DNA from 2 places in the Streptomyces sp. SD15 genome. Region 1 is predicted to be linked to the other one. Evidence: predicted binding sites of a transcription regulator. Region 1 holds the regulator's gene; the other holds the start of a gene.

What was found. Region 1 encodes HspR, which represses chaperone genes until heat shock. Its sites were predicted from a motif close to TTGAGNNNNNNNNNCTCAA; they were not measured.
Region 2: the regulator HspR is predicted to act here: its motif matches at 6,380-6,398, upstream of lon (endopeptidase La).

Annotation. Positions count from the first base shown of each region.
Region 1 is NZ_JBTLMO010000080.1:309-12,053, reverse strand. Features, by position in the region: gene ACX28W_RS40800 (ATP-binding protein) at 1-35, opposite strand, end outside; gene ACX28W_RS40795 (Scr1 family TA system antitoxin-like transcriptional regulator) at 67-840, shown strand; gene ACX28W_RS40790 (hypothetical protein) at 818-1,315, opposite strand; gene ACX28W_RS40785 (sugar ABC transporter substrate-binding protein) at 1,405-2,541, opposite strand; gene ACX28W_RS40780 (fibronectin type III domain-containing protein) at 2,817-5,237, shown strand; gene ACX28W_RS40775 (fibronectin type III domain-containing protein) at 5,410-7,455, shown strand; gene ACX28W_RS40770 (fibronectin type III domain-containing protein) at 7,457-9,166, shown strand; gene ACX28W_RS40765 (heat shock protein transcriptional repressor HspR) at 9,231-9,677, opposite strand; gene dnaJ (molecular chaperone DnaJ) at 9,683-10,867, opposite strand; gene grpE (nucleotide exchange factor GrpE) at 10,901-11,572, opposite strand; partial or broken gene ACX28W_RS40750 (Hsp70 family protein) at 11,569-11,745, opposite strand, start outside.
Region 2 is NZ_JBTLMO010000010.1:21,714-33,458, forward strand. Features, by position in the region: gene ACX28W_RS12255 (multifunctional oxoglutarate decarboxylase/oxoglutarate dehydrogenase thiamine pyrophosphate-binding subunit/dihydrolipoyllysine-residue succinyltransferase subunit) at 1-1,560, opposite strand, end outside; gene ACX28W_RS12260 (HAMP domain-containing sensor histidine kinase) at 1,842-2,987, opposite strand; gene ACX28W_RS12265 (response regulator transcription factor) at 3,028-3,765, opposite strand; gene ACX28W_RS12270 (spermidine synthase family protein) at 3,879-4,556, opposite strand; gene ACX28W_RS12275 (sulfatase family protein) at 4,641-6,176, opposite strand; gene lon (endopeptidase La) at 6,421-8,847, shown strand; gene ACX28W_RS12285 (MarR family winged helix-turn-helix transcriptional regulator) at 9,094-9,618, shown strand; gene ACX28W_RS12290 (hypothetical protein) at 9,655-10,452, opposite strand; gene ACX28W_RS12295 (sensor histidine kinase) at 10,822-11,745, shown strand, end outside.

The sequences.
Region 1 (11,745 bases):
GTGACCAGTTCCGAGGTGCAGAGGGTCGCGGGCATGGCGAGGGGCTCGCGGCCGAGGGTGAGCAGAATGCCGCGTACGAAGTCCCGGCAGACCTTGGGAACGGTGGCGTCACTCTTCGTTCCAGGACTCTTCCAGACCCCCGCGTTCACCCAGGCCATCTTCAACAGTCCCAAACCGGGTTTCGAGAACATCGAGGAGGCCCTGAAGTTCCGCATGGCGCGACAGCGCATCCTCACCCGCGAGAACCCGCCCGCCGTGCACGCCGTGATCCACGAAGCGGCCCTGCACATGCGATTCGGCAGCCCCCAGATGATGCGGGAGCAGATGCTGCGGCTCATCGAACTGGCCCGCCTGCCCCACGTGACGGTCCAGATCTACCCGTTCAGCGCGCAGGCGCACGCCGCCCTGAGCGGAAACTTCGTCCACATCATCCCGAGCGTCGCACAACTCAGCACCGTTGTACTCGAACAGCCCACCGGTTCCCGGTACTTGAGCGAGCGGACACAACTACGGCAGCACGGTGGGATGTTCGAGCGTCTCGCCGAGTACGCCCTTGCCCCCGTCGACGTATCGTCGGCCCCGGAAGCACACTCGGTGAAGGACTCGCTGGCTCTGATCCAGCACCTTCTCTACACGCTTCAGGGGGAAGCCACGATGTCCGAACTCGACTGGCAGAAGTCGACGTTCAGCGGCGGTCCGCAGGGCGAGTGTGTCAACGTCGCCGCCGCCGACGGAACGATCCGCCTCCGCGAGAGCGAAGACCCCCGCACCGTACTCACCACCACCCCGGACCGCCTCGCCGCACTCCTGCGGCATCTCACGTCACGGCCCAGCTCCTGAGCAGCGCCTCGCGGGCCACACGCCAGGGCGTCACGCCGTCGCCCTCGACGCTGCCCCACTCCAACAGCCGCGCCACGTCCACCGTGCCGTCCACGAACCGGTCCAGCAGGGTCAGCGACAGCTCGTACTCGGACTGCACATAGCCCCCGACAGGGGCGGCGTACACGGTCAGCTCGGCCTTCTCCTCGTCGGTGCGGACGTGGATCTCGAAGGCGGCGGGGGCGTTCCCGCCGCCCGTCGCCACATCGAGGACCGTGTCCATCGTGCTGTTCACCAGCCACTGGGTACTCGACCGCACCGTGGCGTAGTGCACCGTGACCTCGCGTATGTCCGTCCAGGCCCAGAAGCCCTTCTGGTCCGTGCCCAGCGCCTCCAGCCCGTCCGGAGTGAGCCGGACGCCGCGCCCGTTCCCTTCGGGCTCGGCGCCCACGTACACGCTCTCCTTGGTGATCCAGAACAGGCCGATCATGGACATGGGTGCCTCCGGCGGTACGACAGACGGTCGTCTCCTGAGACACCCACAGCCACACGATGGTTCACACGTGAACCCTCTGAATCAGCCCGCTACTTGAGGCCGAGCTCCGCGCAGGCGGCCTTGTAGTCGGCCGTGCAGATCTGCTTGACGGTGTAGATGCTGTCCTGGATGACCGTCTCTTGGATGTTCGCCTTGGTGAGGGCGACCACCGGGACGAGCTGGGACGGGATCTTCTTGGTCGTGGGGCTGTCGACCTTGTCGCGGGTGAGCGCGTCGAACTCGATCGAGCGGCCCTGGACCTTCGCCACGGCCATCTCGGCGGCGGCGGTGGCCTCCTGCGGGTACGACTTGTAGACGCTCATGTACTGCTCGCCCCGGACGATGCGCTGCACCGCGTCGAGTTCGGCGTCCTGGCCGGTGACCGGCGGGACCGTGCTGACGCCCATGGTCTTCATGACGTCGATGACGGCGCCCGCGAGGCCGTCGTTGGCGGAGTAGACGCCGGCGACGTTGTCGAGGCCGATGGCCGCGATGGCCTTCTCCATGTTGGCCTTGGCGTTGACCGGGTCCCAGTCCTTGGTGTCGTACTTCTTGGCGATGTCGACCTTGTCCGCGAGCTCGGTCAGGGCGCCGGCCTTGAACTGCGCCGCGTTCGGGTCGGTGACCGCGCCGTTCATCATGACGATCTTCTTCGAGGAGGCGTCGGGACCGAGCGCCTCGAGGAGGGCCTTGCCCTGCACCGCGCCGACGAGTTCGTTGTCGAAGGAGATGTACGCGTCGATCGGGCCCTGCGCCAGGCGGTCGTACGCGATGACGGGAATGCCCGCGTCCTTGGCCTTCTGCACCCCGGTCGCGATGGACTTGGAGTCCACCGCGTCCACCAGGAGCACGTCGACCTTGTCGTCCACCATCTGCTGGAGCTGGGTGAGTTGCTTGCTCGCGCTCTGCTCGGCGTTGGCGTAGACGACCTGGCCCTTGTTGTTGGTGAGCTCGGCGACCTGCTCCTTGATGATCGGGTAGTCGAACTTCTCGTAACGGCTGTTCGCCTTCTCCGGGAGGAGAAGGCCCACCTTGATGTCGTCGCCCTTCGTCGGGCTCGCCTTGGTGTCACTGCCGCTGAGCCCGTCCACGACACCGCAGGCGGTGAGGGAGACGGCCGTCACGGAGGAGGCCAGGGCTATGGCGGTACGACGAAGCCGGGTGTGACGGGTGTTACGAGTGTTCACATCAGGTGCCTTCCGGGCGAGGTAGCAGCTTTGCGACCCAGGTGGCTGAAAGCCAACGCGGCCATGAGCTCAGCGTCAAGGAGTAACCACTTAACGAGATGGCAACAGCATGCTGTGTTCCCCAAGTGAACACGATGGGAAGAGGGTGCGCCTCCACTTCCACAGAACCACTCTGATTCACTTCTGTCACCAGCTCCTCAGAGACATACAACCCCTGCCCCCGGCCAGGAGTCTTGAAGGCGGCCGAGTCCACCACAGCACCGGGTAGGGAAAGCATGAGACCAATTCGACGCGGCGGAGCTGCACTTGCCACAACCGTGGTGATCGCCACCGCGGGCGGCCTGCTCACCGTGACCGCCGCACCGGCCTCGGCGGCCACCACCTGTGCCTCACCCGTCTACAAACGCCAGATCTTCGCAAACACCACCTTCTCCGGCACACCGAAGAAAACGGCCTGCGACTCCACCATCAGCGAGAACTGGGGCACCGCAGCCCCCGCCACCGGCCTCCCGAAGGACAACTTCGGCGTCCGCTGGACCGTGACGAGGGACTTCGGCTCCGGCGGACCCTTCGCCCTCAACGCCTCCTCCCGCGACGGCATCCGCGTCTACGTCGACGGCGTCCGCAAGATCAACCTGTGGAAGAACGTCTCGTCGACCGTCTCCAAGACGCTCAACCTGACCGTCCCCTCCGGCAAGCACACCCTCCGCGTCGACTACGCCAACTGGACCGGCGCCGCCAACGTCAAGTTCGGCTACACGCCCCGCACTTCGGCGACCGTCGACAGGGTCAGGCCGCTGGCGCCGACGGGTGCGTCGGTGACGTACGACCGGACCACCCTCAAGACGAAGCTGACCTGGTCGAAGAACAAGGAGATGGACCTCGCGGGTTACCGCGTCTACCGCCGCCTCAAGGGGAGCAGCGACTGGACGAGGCTGACCGCCGCGACGGCGACCTCGTACACCGACACCCCGCCCGCCACCGGCCGGACCTATTACTACGAGGTCCGCGCGTACGACAAGGCCGGCAACGAGTCCACCGGCACCGCCGACCAGGGCGTGAGCACCGTCGACCGGACCCCGCCCGCCGCGCCGTTCCTCGAGCTGGACATCTGCGCGACCGACGAGAAGCTCGCGGGTCCGGAACTCGTCACGACCGCCGCGAACGCGGCCGACATCACCCTGTACCAGGCTCAGCGGAAGGACGCGGTCACCGGCGACTGGATCACCGTCCACGAGGGCACGAAGGGCCCGTTCTGCGACGCCGGGCAGGCCGCCGACGGCTCCAAGGCCACCTACCGGGGACGGGCGCGGGACGCGGCCGGCAACTGGTCCGCGTACTCCGCCGCCACGACGTTCACCCTCTTCGACACGATCCCGCCGGCGGCCCCCGCCGACGCCCACGTCGACTACGAGTCCGGCGTCCCGCATCTGAAGTGGACGCCGGTCGCGGACGCGGTCACGTACCAGGTGCTCCAGTACAACCCCGCCACGGGCGGGTACGTGGACGCCCTCGACGGCACCGCCACCACCACGGCGACCGATGTGGTGCCGCGGCAGAAGCTGGCCCTGGCGGACGAGTACAGGTACGCGATCCGCGCGGTGGACGCCAAGGGCAAGGCCTCCGCCCCCGCCGAGGTCACCCTGGCCATGGCGGAGCGGTCCGAGGCCATCGCGCCGTACCAGCTCATCACCGGGTCGGTGACGGGAAACGGGGTGAATCTGTCGTGGCGCAGCACCGACCCCTGGGCCGCCGACAAGGACCACCTCCCCACCTACAGGATCGTCCGTACGGACCCCGCGACCGGCGAGAGCACGACCCTGGAACAGTGCTCGCCGCCGTTCGGCGGCGACGGCCCCCTGCAACCGCCCACGAGCTCCACGTGGAACTCCCTGAACGCCCACGACCCGGCCTACACCACGGAGGCCCAGCTCGTTCTGTCGCACTGTCTGGAGGGCTCAGGTGCCTCCGAGACCACGTACGAGTACCGCGTCGTCGTGGTCGACCGCTACGGGCACTCCTCCCAGCCCAGCGCACCGGTGACCGCGACCACCCGGGACACCCGACGCCCCGCTCCGGTGGTCGACCTGACGGCCGAGATCATCCCGCTCGGCGTCCGCCTCACCTGGAACCCGCCGGCCGACGACGACGTCCAGGGCTACTACGTCTGGCAGAGCACCACCGACCCGGACACCGGCGAGACCGTCTGGACGAAGAACTGCTGGCAGGGCACCTCGCTGTCCGCCACCGAACTCCTCTGCCCGACGCTCCCCGACGGCGGCACGCACGTCTACCGGGTGGCGGCCACGGACGCCCAGTACTCGGACGAGGACATCGACTTCTTCCAGACCGCCGAGGTCTCCGTCACCCTGCCCGACACCCGGCCGCCCGGCTGGACCGGCACCGACATCCGGGAGGACCAGTACCCGGAGCTGTACGTCGGCTGCTCCGAGAGCGCCGGCCTGGGCGACTGCTCCCTGCTGACCGACTACCGCCTGGAGCGCTGGGACCCCGCCACGAACTCCTACGTCACGCTCACCACGGGCAAGGTCGGCGAGGCGAGCTTCTTCATGGACTCCACCGTCCATGAGGACCGACTCGGCCTGTACTACTACCGCACGGTGTACACCGAGACGTCGGGAACCGAGCTGGTCGGCCGGACCGTGGCATACGGCATCTGGGACTCCTGGCTCTGAGGCCCTGCGCCGTCGCGCACAGATCAACCTCACCAACACTCCCGAAGAACTCACCGCACTCCTGCACCACTTCCGTACAACCATGCGCTCCTTCCACGAGTCCTGATCGTCGACGGCTTTACCTCCCGTTGACGACGTTGACGATCGTTGACGATCAGGACTGAAGGAACGCATGTACCCAGCCAGACGCACGACGGCCGCGGTCTCCATCGCCCTCGTGCTCGCCACCGCGGGCGGCCTCCTCGCCGCGGGCCCCGCAGCCGCGGCCACCACCTGCGCCTCGCCCGTCTACAAACGGCAGATCTTCGCGAACACCACCTTCTCCGGCACACCGAAGAAGACGGCCTGCGACTCCACCATCAGCGAGAACTGGGGCACCGCAGCCCCCGCCACCGGCCTCCCGAAGGACAACTTCGGCGTCCGCTGGACCGTCACGAGGGACTTCGGCTCCGGCGGCCCGTTCTCGCTCCCCGTGGCCACGCAGGACGGCATACGCGTCTACCTCGACGGGGTGCGCAAGGTCGACCTCTGGAAGAACGTGTCGGCGACGGTCAAGAAGACCGTCAACCTGACCATTCCCTCCGGCAAGCACACCCTCCGCGTCGACTACGTCAACTGGACCGGCAGGGCGAACGTCTCCTTCGCCTACACCCCCCGCACCACCGCGACCGTCGACAAGGTCAAGCCGCTCGCCCCGACGGGCGCCTGGTTCGACGAGTTCACGGATGCGGAGAACCGCCCCCTCGTCGAGCTCACTTGGTCCGCGAACAAGGAGATGGACCTCGCCGGCTACCGGGTCTACCGGCGGGTGAAGGGCACCAGCACCTGGACGAAGGTGGCCACGACCACCAAGCGCACGTACACGGACGCCCCGCCGACCACCGGCCAGACCTTCTACTACGAGGTCCGCGCCTACGACAAGGCGGGCAACGAGTCGGCCGGCGGCTCCGACCAGGGGCCGGTCACCACGTACGACGACACCGCGCCCACCGCTCCGGTCCTCACCGCCACCGGCGTGGAGGCGTCCAACAACCTCTCCTGGACGGCCTCGGCGGACGCGGTCACCTACCGGATCTTCCGCAAGCGGGACACCGCGACCTCGTACACCGAGCTCGCCGAGACCACGGCCACCGCGTACACCGACACCACGGCGTCCTACGGCAAGGCGTACGACTACAAGGTCAGCGCCGTCGACGCGGCCGGGAACGCCGGCGCCTCCGCCGTCGTCCGCACCGCGCGGACCATCACCCCGCCCTCGAACGTGGTCGCGACCACGCCCAGTTGGGGCGCGGTCTTCACCTGGACGGAGCCCGCGGGCGGCGACACCGCCGACTACGAGGTGTACCGCTCGGAGACCTCCCCGGTGAGCATCTCCGGTGTGTACCCCGTCGACTGCCGCAGCCGCAAGGTCCGTACCGACGAGGCCGGCAACACCATCCGTAGCTGCACCGACTACGACGGCGACCAGGGCCGCACGTACCACTACGTGATGGTCCGCAAGAACACCGCCGGCCTCTGGTCCACCGCCTCCAAGGAGCTGACCGTCACCCGGCCCGGCGACGAGATCCCGCCGCCGAACGTGACCGGCCTGACCGCAGAGCCCCTGGAGTACGGCGTCAAGCTGGACTGGGACGACAGCACAGCCGCGGACCTGGCCAAGTACGAGGTCTACGAGCAGACGAACTGGTGGCAAACCCCCGAGTACATCGACGTCGTGGACGCCGGCACCTCCGAGTACGTCGTCGGCCCCGAGCGGGCGGACGGCGAGGTCACCAACTACGTTGTCGTCGCCTACGACATCTACGGCAACTCCCGCATCTACGCAGACTCGAACGACCCGGACGTCGCCCCATGGAGCCAAGAACTCTCCAAGGTCGCCGTCACCGAGCTCGACCTCACCCCGACGGTCGTCCCCGAGGACACGTCGGTCTGCGACCTCTACGCCTTCGACAACGACGCGGGCAACTCGGTGCTGGACCTCGACTGCGAAGGCGTCGCCGCCGACGCCCTCGGCATCAACGTGTACCGGTGGGACCGCCAGACCAGCACGTACGTCCGGCTGAACGACGTACCCCTGGCGACGACCACCAACTACTACACGGACCTCACCGCACCCACCGGCACCACCAACCACTTTGTCGCCTCCGTCGTCGCGGCCGACGGCACGGAGACCTTCACGAACATCGACTACACCGTGACCCTGCCGAGCGGAGCCTGAGTTGAAGACCTCGCTCCTCCCCTCCGCGATCGTCCTGGCCACTGCGGGCTGTCTGCTCACCGCGACCGCCGCACCGGCCTCCGCCGCTACGACCACCTGCGCCTCGCCCGTCTACAAGCGCCAGATCTTCGCGAACACCACCTTCTCCGGTACGCCGAAGAAGACGGCCTGCGACTCCACCATCAGCGAGAACTGGGGCACGGGCGCCCCCGCCTCCGGGCTGCCGTCCAACAACTTCGGCGTCCGCTGGACCGTCACCCGCGACTTCGGCTCCGGCGGACCCTTCGCCCTCCCCGTGGCCACTCAGGACGGCATACGCGTCTACCTCGACGGCACCCGCAAGATCGACCTCTGGAAGAACGTGTCGGCGACGGTCAAGAAGACCGTCAACCTCACCATCCCCTCCGGCAAGCACACCCTCCGCGTCGACTACGTCAACTGGACCGGCAGGGCGAACGTCTCCTTCGCCTACGCCCCCCGCACCACCGCGACCGTCGACAAGGTCAAGCCCCTCGCCCCGACGGGCACTTCGGTGACGTACGACAAGGCGACGGGCAAGGCCAAGCTGACCTGGGCGAAGAACAAGGAGATGGACCTCTCCGGCTACCGCGTCTACCGCCGCCTCCAGGGCGCCGCCTACGGCAGCCAGCCGCTGGCGACGACCACCTCCACCTCGTACACCGACGCCACTCCCGCGACCGGCGACCTGTACTACTACGAGGTCCGCGCGATCGACAAGGCGGGCAACGAGTCGGCCGGCAGCGCCGATCAGGGCGTGACCACCGTCGACCGGACGGCACCGGCCGCGCCCGCCGGGTTGATCGCCACCTCCATGCGTACCGGGCTGCAGCTCGACTGGAACGCGGTCACGGGAGGGGTGTCCTACCGCGTCTACCGGGCGGCGAGCGAGAACGGTACGTACACCCAGGTGGGCAGTACGGATCGGGTCTCCTACCTGGACACCTCGGCCGTCGAGAGCGTCACCTACTCCTACCGCGTGACCGTTCTCGACGCGGCGGGCAACGAGTCCGCGCGTTCCGTCGCCACCGCCGGCGAGCGCGAGGACCTCACCCCGCCGCCCGCCGTCACCGGGCTGACGGTCACCCCGACCGAGTACGGCTTCGAGCTGGACTGGGACAAGAATCCGGCCGCCGACCTCGGGAAGTACACCGTCTACCGGGGTGAGCTCTGGGGCGACGAGGGCGACGAGCAGGTCTGTGCCGGATCGCTGACGGAGTATCTGCCGGCCGACACCACCTCGTACTCGTACACCACCCTCCCGGACGGCGACCTCGTCTGCTTCTTCGTCGACGCCATCGACACCTCCGGGAACTCCTCCTTCAAGTGGACCCGGACGGCGGAGGCCGTGGCCGCGACCGAGCTCGACATGACGCCGAGCGTGCCGACGCCCGAGGGCTCGCCGCTGTACGTCACCGTGAGCCCCGAGGAGGGCGACGAGGGGAACCAGGTGACGTGGTCGGGGCTCGGCGAGTCCGCGCCGGAGGCCGCGGGCGGCTACCGCGTCCACCGGTGGAACCCCGCCACCGCCACGTACGAGAAGATCGCCGAACTCGGCAGCGGTGTCCGCGAGTACTTCGACACCGGAGCCGAGCGCGGCACCACGTCCTACTACTGGGTGACGGCCGTGGCCGCGGACGGCACCGAGTCCCTGCCTGCGGGCGACTGGACGGTCACCGCACCGGCGCAGTGACCTGAAGGACGCCGAAAGGGGCCGGGAGATGGATCATCTCCCGGCCCCTTTCGCTATGCGGTAGCTAGTCCGACGGCCTCTTCGGCCGCCAGACCACCAGCGCACTCGTCTGCTGTACCTCCTGGTACGGGACCAGGTCGCGGCGGTACGAGGCATGCACCGCGGCCTCGCGCTGCTGCATCGTGGCCGCCGCGCCGTCCAGGGCCGATTCCAGCTCCGCGACGCGGGACTGGAGTGCGGCGACCTGGTTCTCCAGCTCGATGATGCGCTTGATGCCGGCCAGGTTGATGCCCTCGTCCTGCGACAACTGCTGGACGTTGCGCAGCAGTTCGATGTCGCGGGCGGAGTAGCGTCGGCCCCGGCCGGCGGTGCGGTCGGGGGAGACGAGGCCCAGCCGGTCGTACTGGCGCAGGGTCTGCGGGTGCAGGCCGGAGAGCTGGGCCGCCACCGAGATGACGTAGACCGGGGTTTCCTCGGTCAGTTCATAGGGGTTCCGACGACGGCCGTCCATCTCACTCATGCTCCCTTCGCGGCCTGGAACAGCTCCGCCCGCGGATCCTCATCCGCGGTCGCCTCGCGATACGCCTCCAGGGCGTCACGAGCCTTGCCCGACACGTCCTGGGGGACGGCGACCTCGACGGTGACCAGCAGGTCGCCCCGTGTGCCGTCCTTGCGGACCGCTCCCTTGCCACGGGCCCGCATCGTACGACCGTTGGGCGTGCCCGGGGGCAGCTTCAGGGTGACCGGTGGGCCGCCCAGGGTCGGGACGCGGACCTCGCCGCCGAGCGCCGCCTCCGTGAAGGTGACGGGCACGGTGACGGTGAGATTGTCGCCCTTGCGGCCGAAGACCGGGTGGGAGTCGACGTGGACGGTGACGTACAAGTCGCCTGCCGGGCCGCCCCGCTCGCCGGGTGCGCCCTTGCCTCGGAGGCGAATCCGCTGGCTGTCGCTCACCCCCGCCGGGATGCGGACCTGCATCGTGCGCGAGGACTTGGCGCGGCCGCTGCCCTGGCAGATCTCGCACGGGTTCTCCGCGATGAGACCGCGGCCCTTGCAGTCCGGGCAGGGGTCGGTGAGGGAGAAACCACCGCCGGAGCCCCGGGCGACCTGACCCGTGCCGACGCACGTCGGGCACACACGCGGTGTGCCGTTCGCGTCGCCGGTGCCGGAGCAGGCCTTGCAGGGCGCCTGTGAGGTCATCCGGAGCGGGACGGTCGCGCCGTCCACCGCCTCCGTGAAGCTCAGCGTGACCTCGGTGTCGATGTCCTGGCCGCGCCGGGGCTGAACCCGGGTGCCGGGGCCCGCGCCACCGCGGTTGAACAGACCGCCGAAGACGTCACCGATACCGCCGCCGAAGCCGCCGGCCCCGCCCTGCTGGCCGTGGGCGCCGCCTCCGAAGAGGTCGCCCAGGTCGAAGTTGAAGGAGCCGCCGCCCGCGCCGGGACCCGGACGGAAGCCGCCGTTGCCGAAGAGGGCGCGGGCCTCGTCGTACTCCTTGCGCTTCTTGGGGTCACCGAGGACGTCGTTCGCCTCGGAGATCTCCTTGAAGCGCTCCTCGGCCTTGGTGTTGCCCTTGTTGGCGTCCGGGTGGAACTCGCGGGCGAGCTTCCGGTACGCCTTCTTGATCTCGGCCTCGGTGGCGTCCTTGGGGACGCCGAGGACCTTGTAGAAGTCCTTCTCGATGAAGTCCTTGGTGCTCATCCTCGACGTCCCTCCTCCCTCATGCGTTCAACATCAGCCCTCGTCCGGGCCACCGCTCTCCTTGTCATCGGCGGAGGCGGCGGACTCCGCCTCGTCGGCCTTGAGCGGCTGCGCCCCGGGCTGGGGCTCGGCCACGGCCACCCGCGCGGGGCGGATGGTGCGCTCGCCGATCCGATACCCGGGCTGCAGAATCGCCACGCACATCGTCTCGGTGACGTCCGGCGCGTACGAGTGCATCAGGGCCTCGTGGATCGTCGGGTCGAAGGGCTCGCCCTCCTTGCCGAACTGCTGAAGCCCCATCTTCGACGCGACGACCTCCAGCGACTCGGCCACCGACTTGAAGCCGCCGACCAGTTCGCCGTGTTCCCGTGCGCGGCCGATGTCGTCGAGCACGGGCAGGAGCTCGGTCAGGAGGTTCGCGATGGCGATCTCCTTGACCGCGATCCGGTCGCGCTCGACCCGGCGGCGGTAGTTCTGGTACTCGGCCTGGAGCCGCTGGAGGTCCGCCGTGCGCTCACCGAGCGCCATGCGTACCTGGTCCAGCTGGGCCGTCAGGCCAACCGTCTGGGCGTCGGCTGCTGCCGCGTCCCCGGCCGGGGCCGCCCCCTCCGATGCGGAGGGAGCGGCCTTCGGCTCGGCGTCTTCAGGGGTGGCGCCGGAGGGGACGTCAGGCTTCTCGTCGAAACCCGGGGTCTCCTCCGTCACGCGGCACCATCCTTACGGTCCTCGTCGACGATCTCGGCGTCGACGACGTCGTCGTCAGCCTTGGCCTGCTCGGCACCGGGGGCCTCGGCACCCGCGGCACCCTGCGCGGCCTGGGCGTCGGCGTACATGGCCTGGCCCAGCTTCTGCGAGACGGCGGCGACCTTCTCGGTGGC
Region 2 (11,745 bases), on a different contig from region 1:
CTGCTTGGGGTCCTGGATGTGCATGAACTCGATGCCGGTGGTGCGGCAGTACGAGTCACGCAGCACGCCGAGGATGTCGCGCAGGTTCATCAGGGACTTGCCCGCGAAACCGCCGACCGCGAACTCGCGCTCCAGGTCCCACAGGGTGAGGCCGTGCTCGGTGATGTCCAGGTCGGGGTGCTTGCGCTGGCGGTACTCCAGCGGGTCGGTGTCGGCCATGACGTGGCCGCGGACCCGGTAGGAGTGGATCAGCTCGAAGACGCGGGCTGCCTTGGTGACGTCGTCGTCGTGGCTGGCGTCGATGTCCTTGAGCCAGCGGACCGGCTCGTAGGGGATGCGCAGCGACTCGAAGATCTCGTCGAAGAAGCCGTTCTCGCCGAGGAGGAGGTTCGCGACGACGCGCAGGAACTCGCCGGAGGCGGCGCCCTGGATCACCCGGTGGTCGTAGGTCGACGTGAGCGTCATGACCTTCGAGATGCCGAGCTTGTTCAGGGTGTCCTGGGAGGTGCCCTGGAACTCCGCCGGGTAGTCCATGGAGCCGACGCCCATGATGACCGACTGGCCGGGCATCAGGCGGGGCACGGAGTGGACGGTGCCGAGGCCACCCGGGTTGGTCAGGGAGACCGTGACACCGGTGAAGTCGTCCATCGTCAGCTTGCCGTCACGGGCGCGGCGGACGATGTCCTCGTAGGCCTGCCAGAACTCGAAGAAGTTCAGCGTCTCGGCCTTCTTGATGCCCGCGACGACCAGCTGACGGTCGCCGTTGGGCTTCACCAGGTCGATGGCGAGGCCGAAGTTGATGTGCGGCGGCTTGACGAGGGTGGGCTTCCCGTCCTTCTCCGCGAAGTGCCAGTTCATCGACGGCATGGCCTTGATGGCCTGCACCATCGCGTAGCCGATGAGGTGGGTGAAGGAGATCTTCCCGCCCCGGGCGCGCTTCAGGTGGTTGTTGATGACGATGCGGTTGTCGAAGAGCAGCTTCACCGGGACCGCGCGCACGGACGTGGCCGTGGGCACCTCGATCGAGGCGTTCATGTTCTTCGCGACCGCGGCGGCAGGGCCGCGCAGCGGGATGTACTCCGGGCCCGCGGGGGCCTCGGTGGCCGGCTCGGCCGTCGGCTTCGCGGCGGCCGGAGCGGCCTTCGCGGGCGCCGGAGCGGCCTTCACGGGCGCCGGGGCGGCGGCAGCGGGCTTCGGCGCGGCCGGAGCAGCCGCGGGAGCGGCGGCCGGGGCGGGCGCGGGAGCCGCGGGAGCGGCCTGAGCCGGGGCCTGGGGCGCCGCAGGGGCCGCCGGAGCGGCAGGCGCGGCCTGAACCGCTGTGGTGGTCTCTGCGGCCCCCGCGGCCGCAGTACCCGCCGGAGCCGAGGCAGCAGCCGCCCCAGGCTTGTAATCGGCGAAGAAGTCCCACCAGGCTCGGTCTACCGAATTCGGGTCCTGGAGGTACTGCTGATAGATCTCGTCGACGAGCCACTCATTGGGTCCGAAGGCGGCAGCAGGGTTCTTCCCGGCTTGGTCCTCGGTCGAGATGCTCGATGAGTTACTGGGGGACTGTGGCGACACGGCGGCAACCGCCCTCTTCCGCTTCACAAGGTGATGGACAGCGGAAATAAAGGCTACGCCTCCATGGCCGAGAAGGTCAGGCCGGGCCCGTCCAACGTCGTGTAAGTCACATCGGAAAGTGTGTTTCGGCTGTGGAAATGGCGGGAAACAAGCGGGGTTTCGGCCCGGCTGGGTACGTTCATTCAGGGTCGCGGTACGACTCACGCGGCCCTGTGCCTGATCACACGTGTCCACGAGCGCGGGACTTCGATGGATCCTGTGGCTCCGGTTCGAACTTTACGTCAACTTGGCAAAGATGGAAGCCCCGGAAGGGTGACTTGGATCAGGCAGCCGCGCCTTGATTCGGCCACACCGATCCGGCCGCCGTGCAGATCGACGGCCCAGCGGGCGATGGCGAGCCCCAGGCCCGTACCGCCGTCGCTGCCCGGTCCGTGCGGCGACGGCACCCCGCCCCGGTTGAATCGCTCGAAGATCTGGTGCCACTCCGACTGCGGAATGCCGGGGCCCTCGTCCAGGATCTCCAGGGCCAGCGACTCCGGGAGGTCGCCCCGCCGGGCCTTCACGGTGACCCGGCCGTGCGGCGGGCTGTGCTTCACCGCGTTGTCGATGAGATTGGCGACGACCTGGTGGATCCGCTCCGGGTCCGCGTGCGCGGTCAGCTCCGGAGGCGACACGTCGAGGTGCAGATGGACGTCCGTGCGGGTGTGGCTGCCGGAGCCCGAGGCGATGCCCGCGCGCGCGGAGGCGACCATGTTGGCCTCCTTCAGCACACCCGACAGGTACGGCCACACCTCGAAACGGCGCTTGCGCAGGGGTACGACCCCGTTGTCCAGCCGCGACAGGTCCAGCAGCGTCTCCACCAGCCGTCCGAGGCGCTCCGTCTGCTTGAGCGCCGTCCGCATGGTCTCGGGGTCGGCGGCGGAGATGCCGTCCACGATGTTCTCCAGGACGGCGCGCAGGCCCGCGATGGGGGTGCGCAGCTCGTGCGAGACGTTCGCCACGAGCTCCTTGCGCTGGCGGTCCTGGGCCTCCAGCTCGTCCGCCATGAGGTTGATCGTCTGGGCCAGGTCGCCCAGCTCGTCCCGGCGGTTCTCACTCACCCGGCGCGTGTAGTCGCCGCGTGAGATGGACCGGGCGACCGCGTTCATCTCGTCCAGCGGGGCGGTGAGCGAATGCGCCACGAACTGCGTTATCAACAGTGTGGCGATCATCGAGAAGACCGTGATGAAGCGCAGCTCGGTCTCGGTGCGCATCGCGATCACCATCAGACCGGTGGTGATGAAGACCGAGACGACGACCAGCGTGCCCAGCTTCGTCTTGATCGAGAAAGGACGCACGGAGCCCCAGGGCTCCGTGTTCCTGCGCTCTCCCGGTCCGCCCGGTCCGCTCAATCCACCCGATCCGCCCGGTCCGCTCGATCCACTCATGAGATCTGCCCCCTCAAACAGGTCCTTCAAAAGGCCCCGCTCAGGGAGTCGGGGTCTCCAGCGCGTAGCCCACGCCATGGACGGTACGGATCCGCTCGGCGCCGATCTTCCGACGCAGCGCCTTGATGTGGCTGTCCACGGTCCGCGTACCCGAGGCGTCCGCCCAGTCCCAGACCTCGGCCAGCAACTGCTCGCGGGAGAGTACCGCGCGCGGCGTGTTGGCCAGACAGACCAGGAGGTCGAACTCGGTGGGCGTCAGGTGCACGTCCTCCGAGCGCACTCGTACCCGGCGCTGTGCGTGATCGATCTCCAGCTCGCCCAGGCGCAGGATCCCGGTGCGCGGCGTCGAGGCGGCCACTACGGCGCGCTCGACCCGGCGCAGCAGGACGTGCACGCGGGCAGCCAGCTCGCGCATCGAGAACGGCTTGGTCATGTAGTCGTCGGCGCCGACGCCGAGCCCGACCAGCATGTCGGTCTCGTCGTCGCGCGCGGTGAGCATCAGCACCGGCACCGGGCGCTGGGCCTGCACGCGGCGGCAGACCTCCAGGCCGTCGAAGCCCGGCAGCATGATGTCGAGGATCAGCAGATCGGGCTGCCATGCCTCGGCGGTGTCGACGGCGGCCGGCCCGTCGCCCGCGGTTTGTACGAGAAATCCCTCGGCGCGCAGGCGGGCCGCGATGGCGTCGACGATCGTCGGGTCGTCCTCGACCACCAGCACCCGGCGCTGAGCGCCCGGCGTCGCCGCCGTGCCGTTGTGGGATGTGTGGGTCTGCTCCATCGCCCGCCCCTGAAGTGTGCTTTCCGGAATCCGTGGGGTGATCCCATGACTGCGCTTGACGCTTGAATGATCTGCGTCAGGGAAGCAGGGTACGGGCAGTCACCTTCGCTCGGCTATCCAGGCCCGACCGCGAGATGGACGACGTCCGGAACGCCCCGGGCAACGGGGATCTCTTTGGTACGCACCCGTCGGAACCCGGCATTCCGCAAGGTTCCTTCAAATTCCGGAGAGGGCTGGGCCGACCACACCGCGAGCACCCCGCCGGGCTTCAACGCCCTTGCGCAGCTTGCCAATCCGGCCGGTGCATAGAGGGCCCTGTTGCCCTCCGTGACGGTCCAGCCGGGCCCGTTGTCGATGTCCAGGCACAGCGCGTCATATGTGGCGGAGATCTCATTGACGTGAGCGAGCAGATCGGCCTCGGCAATTTCCGTACGCGGGTCGGCGAGCGCCCGCGCGGAGAGCTCCGCGAGTGGTCCGTCGCGGTGCCAGTCGACGATGGCCCGCTCACGTTCGACGACGGTGATACGTCCCCAGCGGGGGTCCGCGGCGGCATGCGCGAGGGAGAAGCCGACGCCGAGGCCGCCGATCAGCAGGCTCGGCTCCGCCCGCCCGTCCAGGGCCTCGAGCGCCGCGTCGACCAGTAACCGCTCCGAGCGGCCGTCGGAGGTGTCCATCAGGAAGCACCCGTTGGCGATGATCTGCAGCAGCGTGCCGTGGCGCCGCAGCACGACCTCGCCGTACGGGCCCTCGCGACGGTCGATGACTACCGGGGTGTCGTACGAGGTGGGCATCGGCCCATCGTGACAGTTCCTTGACGCCGAGCCGAGGGAATTCCGGATGTCCGACGCGCGCCGCGGCGGACTGAGGGGGGCGGTTCAGGTGCTCCGGGCCGTGGCCAGCCGCAGGGCCAGCTCCGGGATGCCGAGTCGGCGCTCCTGCTCGGCGGAGGCCCCGTGCAGCTTGTTGGTGAGCTGGTAGGGGTCGGCGCGCAGGTCGTAGTACTCGCGGAAGAGCACCTGGCCGCTGTGGGACCCCCGGGGCGGGCGGCCCTGTTTGTCGAGGCGGAGCCGGTAGTACTCCGTGTACTGCTCGGTCTTGCCGATGTACGACGCCCAGCTGTGGATCGGCTGCTTGTCCTGGCGGTTCCACCACCACTCGGCGAGCACATGCGTGCGGTCGTTCGTGCCGAGCAGCGAGTGACCGTCGTGCGGGGTGTCCGGGGTGATCCCGGCGGCGTCGAGGAGGGTGGGCGCGATGTCGACGTGGGCGGCCAGCCGGTCGTCGGCCGCCGCCCCGCCGAGCCCGCCGCCCGGCCACGACAGGTAGAACGGCACTTCCAGGCTCGGCCGGTACGGCACCGACTTGCGCAGCCAGCCGTGGTCACCCCAGAGCAGGCCGTGGTCACTCGTGAACAGCACGAGCGTGTTGTCGAGCTGGCCGAGCGCGCGCAGCTTGTCGCGGAAGTCCCGCATCGCGTCGTCGACGGAGAGCAGGGTGCGCAGCTGACGTGCCCGCAGGGCCTGTCCGTCGGCGAGCGAGTGGTGCGCCGCGCCGCCGCGCAGGAACGGCGGCTTGTCTGCCTTGTCGCTCTTGTCGCTCTCGAAGACGGACGGGCGTCCGTCCCAGTCCGGCACCGGCGTCCGCTCGTACTTCTTCTCCGGGATGTTCACCTCGTGTGCCGCGCGCGGGGCGACGTACGCGAACCACGGCCGGTCGTCGCTCCGGGAGCGCTCCATGAAGGCGAGGGCGTGGTTCTTGATGACGGTGGTGTTGTAGCCGGGGATGTTCCGGACGGTCCCGTTGTCGTTGTAGTGGCCGTTGTAGTAGCTGACCGGCTCCTGCAGCAGCCACTCGTCGAAGTGTGGCGGGTTCACGCCCGGCTGCCAGAAGTTGAGGTACTTCCCGAACATTCCGGTGCGGTACCCGGCCTGGTGCAGCTGCCGCTGCACGGTGGTGTTCTGGTCGAGGCGGGTGGGGTGGCGGGTGTCGAGTACGCCGTGGTGGTGGGCGTACCGGCCCGACATGATCGAGGCACGGGAGGGGGCGCAGAGCGGGGTGTTGGCGTGCGCCCGCTCGAAGGTCACACCGTGCCCGCCGAGCCAGTCGATCGTCTCGGGGGTCGCCCACTCCGTCTCCTTGGGCTGGTCGTCGGTGACGACGACCAGGATGTTGGGGCGGTCGGAGCGCCCCGCGCCGGGGGTCCGGCCGGCGGCCGGCGTCTGCGGAGAGGTGGCGGGCGCCCGGCCGGCGACCGGCGCCGCGGTCCGCCGTACGGTCGCCCTTTCGGCCGCGCCTTCGCCGTCGCCCGCCGTGGCCCGGACGACCACCGTCCCGGCCGCCGCCGCGGCCACCGCCCCGGCCCCCACCACCAGACCGCGCCGCGTCGGCCCCCGCCCCTGACCCTCGCCCACTTGATCCCCCGATTCCCCGTTTTACGACCCTGCTTGCTGTGAATGAGCTTGCAGTGTGAAGGAGTTCGCTGTGAATGCCGTTGCAGTGGTGTAGCGGTGTCCTTGCGGTGGTATGAAGGCGCGGAAGCGCAGGTCGCCGCCTTGTCACCGGGCGATCGCCGAGAGCGAACACGCCTTGGGGAACAATCCAAGGCTCACCTGCATTGAGTCGGCATAGCTCAACTTGCTTGTCGAGAGGAAGATCATGGCTGCCGACTCCACGAAGTCCACTCCGCTGACCCTGCCCGTGCTGCCGCTCGACGACGAGGTCGTCCTGCCCGGGATGGTGGTTCCGCTCGACCTGAACGACGCCGATGTGCGCGCCGCGGTGGAGGCCGCCCAGGCCGCCGCGCGGACCGAGCCCGGCAAGCCGAAGGTGCTGCTGGTGCCGCGCATCGACGGGGCGTACCCGAGCACCGGTGTGCTCGGCACCGTCGAGCAGGTCGGCCGCCTGGCCGACGGTGACCCGGGCGCGCTGATCCGCGGCCGTGGGCGCGTACAGATCGGCGCCGGCACGACCGGTCCGGGCGCCGCGCTGTGGGTGGAGGGGACGCGCGTCGACGAGACCGTGCCGGACCCGCTGCCCGGCCATGTCGCCGAGCTGGTCAAGGAGTACAAGGCCCTCGCCACCAGCTGGCTGCGCAAGCGCGGCGCCTGGCAGGTCGTGGACCGCGTACAGGCCATCGACGACGTTTCCGCCCTTGCCGACAATTCCGGTTACTCGCCGTTCCTGTCCACCGAGCAGAAGGTCACGCTGCTGGAGACCGCAGACCCGGTCGCCCGGCTGAAGCTCGCCACCGAGCAGCTGCGTGAACACCTCGCGGAGCAGGATGTCGCCGAGTCCATCGCCAAGGACGTACAGGAAGGCGTCGACAAGCAGCAGCGCGAGTTCCTGCTGCGGCGCCAGCTCGAGGCAGTGCGCAAGGAACTGCGCGAGCTGAACGGCGACTCCAAGGACGGCGAGGAGTCCGACGACTACCGGGCCCGTGTCGAGTCCGCCGACCTCCCCGAGAACGTTCGCGAGGCGGCGCTCAAGGAGGTCGACAAGCTGGAGCGGTCCAGTGACCAGTCGCCCGAGGGCGGCTGGATCCGGACCTGGCTCGACACCGTTCTCGAGCTGCCGTGGAACGAGCGGACCGAGGACGAGTACGACATCCGGGGAGCGAAGGCGATCCTCGACGCCGAGCATGCCGGTCTCGAGGACGTGAAGGAGCGCATCACCGAGTACCTCGCCGTGCGCAAGCGGCGTTCCGAGCGTGGGCTCGGCGTGGTCGGCGGGCGGCGTGGCGGCGCGGTGCTCGCGCTCGTCGGACCGCCCGGCGTGGGCAAGACAAGTCTGGGTGAGTCCGTCGCGCACGCCATGGGCAGGAAGTTCGTCCGGGTCGCGCTCGGTGGTGTGCGGGACGAGGCGGAGATCCGTGGACACCGGCGTACGTACGTCGGTGCGCTGCCCGGCCGTATCGTCCGCGCCATCAAGGAGGCCGGGTCCATGAACCCGGTGGTCCTGCTCGACGAGATCGACAAGGTGGGGTCCGACTTCCGGGGCGACCCGGCCGCCGCCCTGCTCGAAGTGCTCGACCCCGCCCAGAACCACACCTTCCGGGACCACTACCTGGAGGTGGAGCTGGACCTGAGTGACGTGGTGTTCCTGGCCACGGCCAACGTGCTGGAAGCCATCCCGGAGGCCCTGCTCGACCGGATGGAGCTGGTCCGGCTCGACGGGTACACCGAGGACGAGAAGGTCGTCATCGCACGTGATCACCTGCTGCCGCGGCAGCTGGAGCGGGCCGGTCTGGAGAAGGGCGAGGTCGCGCTCGACGAGAGCGCGCTGCGCAAGCTCGCCGGGGAGTACACCCGGGAAGCGGGCGTACGCAACCTGGAGCGGGCCGTCGCGCGGCTGCTCCGCAAGGTCGCGGCGCAGCACGAACTCGGTGAGCGGGAGCTGCCGTTCACGGTGACCGACGCCGATCTGCGCGGGCTCATCGGGCGGCCGCACCATGTGCCCGAGTCCGCCCAGGACCCGGCCGAGCGCCGCACGGCGGTGCCCGGTGTCGCCACCGGTCTGGCCGTCACGGGCGCCGGCGGTGACGTCCTCTACGTGGAGGCGTCGCTGGCCGACCCGGAGACGGGCGCGGCAGGGCTGACCCTGACCGGTCAGCTGGGTGACGTGATGAAGGAGTCGGCGCAGATCGCCCTCTCCTTCCTGCGCAGCCACGGAGCCGAACTGGAACTCCCGGTCGGCGACCTGAAGGACCGGGGCGTGCACATCCACTTCCCGGCGGGCGCGGTCCCGAAGGACGGTCCGAGCGCGGGCGTCACGATGACGACGGCGCTGGCCTCGCTGCTGAGCGGACGGCTCGTCCGTACGGACGTGGCGATGACCGGCGAGGTCTCGCTCACCGGGCGGGTACTGCCCATCGGCGGCGTCAAGCAGAAGCTGCTCGCCGCGCACCGGGCCGGGGTCACGACGGTCGTGATCCCGAAGCGCAACGAGGCCGACCTGGACGACGTCCCGGCCGAGGTGCTGGACAAGCTCGCCGTCCACGCCGTCACGGACGTCCGTCAGGTCCTGGAGCTGGCCCTCGCCCCGGCGACGAACGGCGCGATCCCGGAGGTGCCGGTGGCGGCGTGACGGACGCCGCCGGACGGCCTCCGGCAGGCAAGGCCCGGATCCCTCACGAGGGGACCCGGGCCTTCGCCGTGCGGCTCAGCCGCCTGCGAGGGAGCCTGATGGAGAAGCTGCGCACGGAGAACGACCGGTGGGAAGGGGCCCGGAGGCTGCCGTTGGTCTGCGCCTGCGAAATACTGACGGAGCTGCGGCCATGGCGATTTTTGGCAGAAACTTTCAGGACCGGGAAACCAGAGCAGGGGTGCTGACGTGCACGAGGGCGGAAACGAGGGCGGGCATCCGGCCGCATCCGACGTGTCGGGAAGTGGTGTGGACCGGCCTGCCCCGCCCGGCGGCGGGGACCCCGAGTTCCTGTCCCTGGAACGCGAGTTGACCGTGTTCCTGCGCCGCGCCCGCGCCAACCAGGGCGAGATGGCCCGCGAGGTCCACCCGGACCTGGAATCCGCCGCGTACGGACTCCTCGTACGCCTCGACCAGTGCGGCCGCCAGCGCGCCACGGAGCTCGCCGGCTACATCGGCGTCGGCAAGGCCACCATGTCCCGCCAACTGCGCGCCCTGGAGGACCTCGGCCTGGTCACCCGCGAACCCGACCCGGCGGACGGCCGGGCGTGGCTGATCCGTCTCACCGAGGAGGGCCGCAGCCGCGTCGGCAAGGTCCGCGAGGCGCGGCGCGCGCGGTACGTCGGCCAGCTGTCCCACTGGGACCGGCGCGAGGTCGCGGAACTGGCGCGGCTGCTGCAGCAGCTCAACCGGGGGATGGAGAAGGACAAGTAGGACCTGTCCGGGCGCGCGAGGCGGTCCGGAGAGCCGTCAGGCAAGTCGGAGCTCGGCGTACACCACCGTCGCGTCGTCGTGCGTCTTGCTCCGCCTCAGGTACGTCCGCGCCTCCGCGTCGGCCCGCTCCAGCGCTCGTACGCGATCCACCAACTCCTGCGCGCCCTCCTTGCGTACGAGGGTGAAGCAGTCCGCCCAGTCGCCCTCGCGGAACTTCTCCACCCACCGTGTCGCCCCGTCCGTCAGCGCGGCCAGGGCGCGGACCTCGGCGCGCGGCAGCACCCCCGTCACCGCCCGCCCCGCCACCGACGGATCCGCCGCCGCCGTATAGAAGCCGCCCTCCTTGTTGCGGACCGTGGCGTCGGCCGAAGCGGCCGTGGCCAGGGAGGCACGGGGGAGACGGGACAGGCGGTCGTCCAGTACGGCGATGACCGCGCCGTCGGGAGACTCCACGAGGAGCGCCGAGTCCGAGAGGACCAGGTACTCGACCGCGTCCGCCGACCAGCGGGCCAGAACCACCGTCGCCTGGGGCGTCCGCGGGTGAGAAAGGTCACAGGTGTCGGAGTGCGTGTCGGCCACTCGGCGTATGGCCCGGGAAAGAATCTCCGGCAGCGTCAGATCCCGGCGGGAAAGGGACAGTTCGGTCAGTGCTCCGCCGAGGCGCGCGGAGAACCAGGGGACGGAATGCAGGCAGCCGTCGTCGCCCTGAGGGGGAGTCACGCCGTCCAGGAGGACCAGTGAACCCCCCTGTCCCGAGGCGGGAAGGCCGACCGATGCGAAGTCCTCATTGGGGCGGGCCGGGTCGCCCGGTTCCGAGACGAGTTCGGTGCGCATGCGATCAGTCTGCACGAGCCCTTCACTCGTTCTACGAAAGGCCCCCATCGGATGCCCCTTGGGCACGGACCTGCAGCTCAGCCGCCGGGTTTGGCATGGAATGATCTGTTCCGGCAAGGCGTGGCGGCGAATATTGCCAAAGCGCGTCGCCGACGTCCAACCGGCCCGCCGGACAAGGGCGCCGCACCCGCCGGAGGAACTTGCCCGGCAACTCCCGTCCGAGGTTCACTCCTTCGGGTGGCGGGCCGGACGATGCGGGATCACTGCCCACCGGCACTGGGAGGGTCGGGAACCGTACGGGGCGGACGCCTCAATTGACGGAACGTCACCCGGGCCCCTTGGGTACACGAGTCAGGAATGCGAGCACCGGTGCAGAAGATGCGGTCTCGGCGCACAGGCAAGCAGTCGGCCCAGCGGTCGGCCGGGCAGTCGCCCCCCGAGGCGGGCGCGGAGCGCACGCCGGGTGCCACGGGAGAGACTCCCGCCGGCAAGGGCCGCTCCGCTCATGTGCGCAATCGGCTGATCGTCGCCGTCGCGGTCGTCGCGGCCGCCATAGCCGGCGCCGGAGCGCCAACGGTGCTGGCCGCCTCCAGCCAACTGAACGACACCCAGAACCTGGTGACGCTCGCCGCGCGGACCCAGCAGGCGGTGACGCTCGCGCACGCGCTGGCCGACGAGCGCGACGAGGTCACCCCGTACATCGCCGCGGGCCGGCCCAAGTCGAAGGCACCCTCCGAGCAGCGCAGCGCCCGGGTCGACCGGCAGGTCGAGGAGTTGCGGGCGGACGAGGACACGCCCGCCGGCCTGCTGACGGACCTCGACGGCATCGCCGCCGTCCGCAGAGCGGCGCTCACCGGACAGAGCACCGCTCTCGAAGCGCACCAGGCGTACACCACCGCCATCGCCGAACTCCACGACCTCGCTGAGGACCTGGCCGAGCAGCTGCCGCCCCGCGCGGGCTCCGGCGGGTACGCCCTCGCCGAGCTCGACTCCGCCGTCCAGCAGTCCGCAGCCGCCCGCGGGCTGCTCCTCGCGGCGCTCGACATCCCGCGTACCACCCAGACCACCATCAGCCCGATCACCGGTCTGCCGGTCACCACCAGCACCTCGTCCGACGCCGACACCAAGCAGCGCGAGGCGCTCAGCGCCGCCGCCCAGCAGGCCCGGCTGCGCTCGGACGCGGCCCTCGCCGAATTCCGCGAGACGGCGTCCAAGGCGGTCCGGACCTCGTACGACTCCACGGTCACGGGACCGGACGTCACGACCGCCGACAAGTACCTCACCGGCCTCACC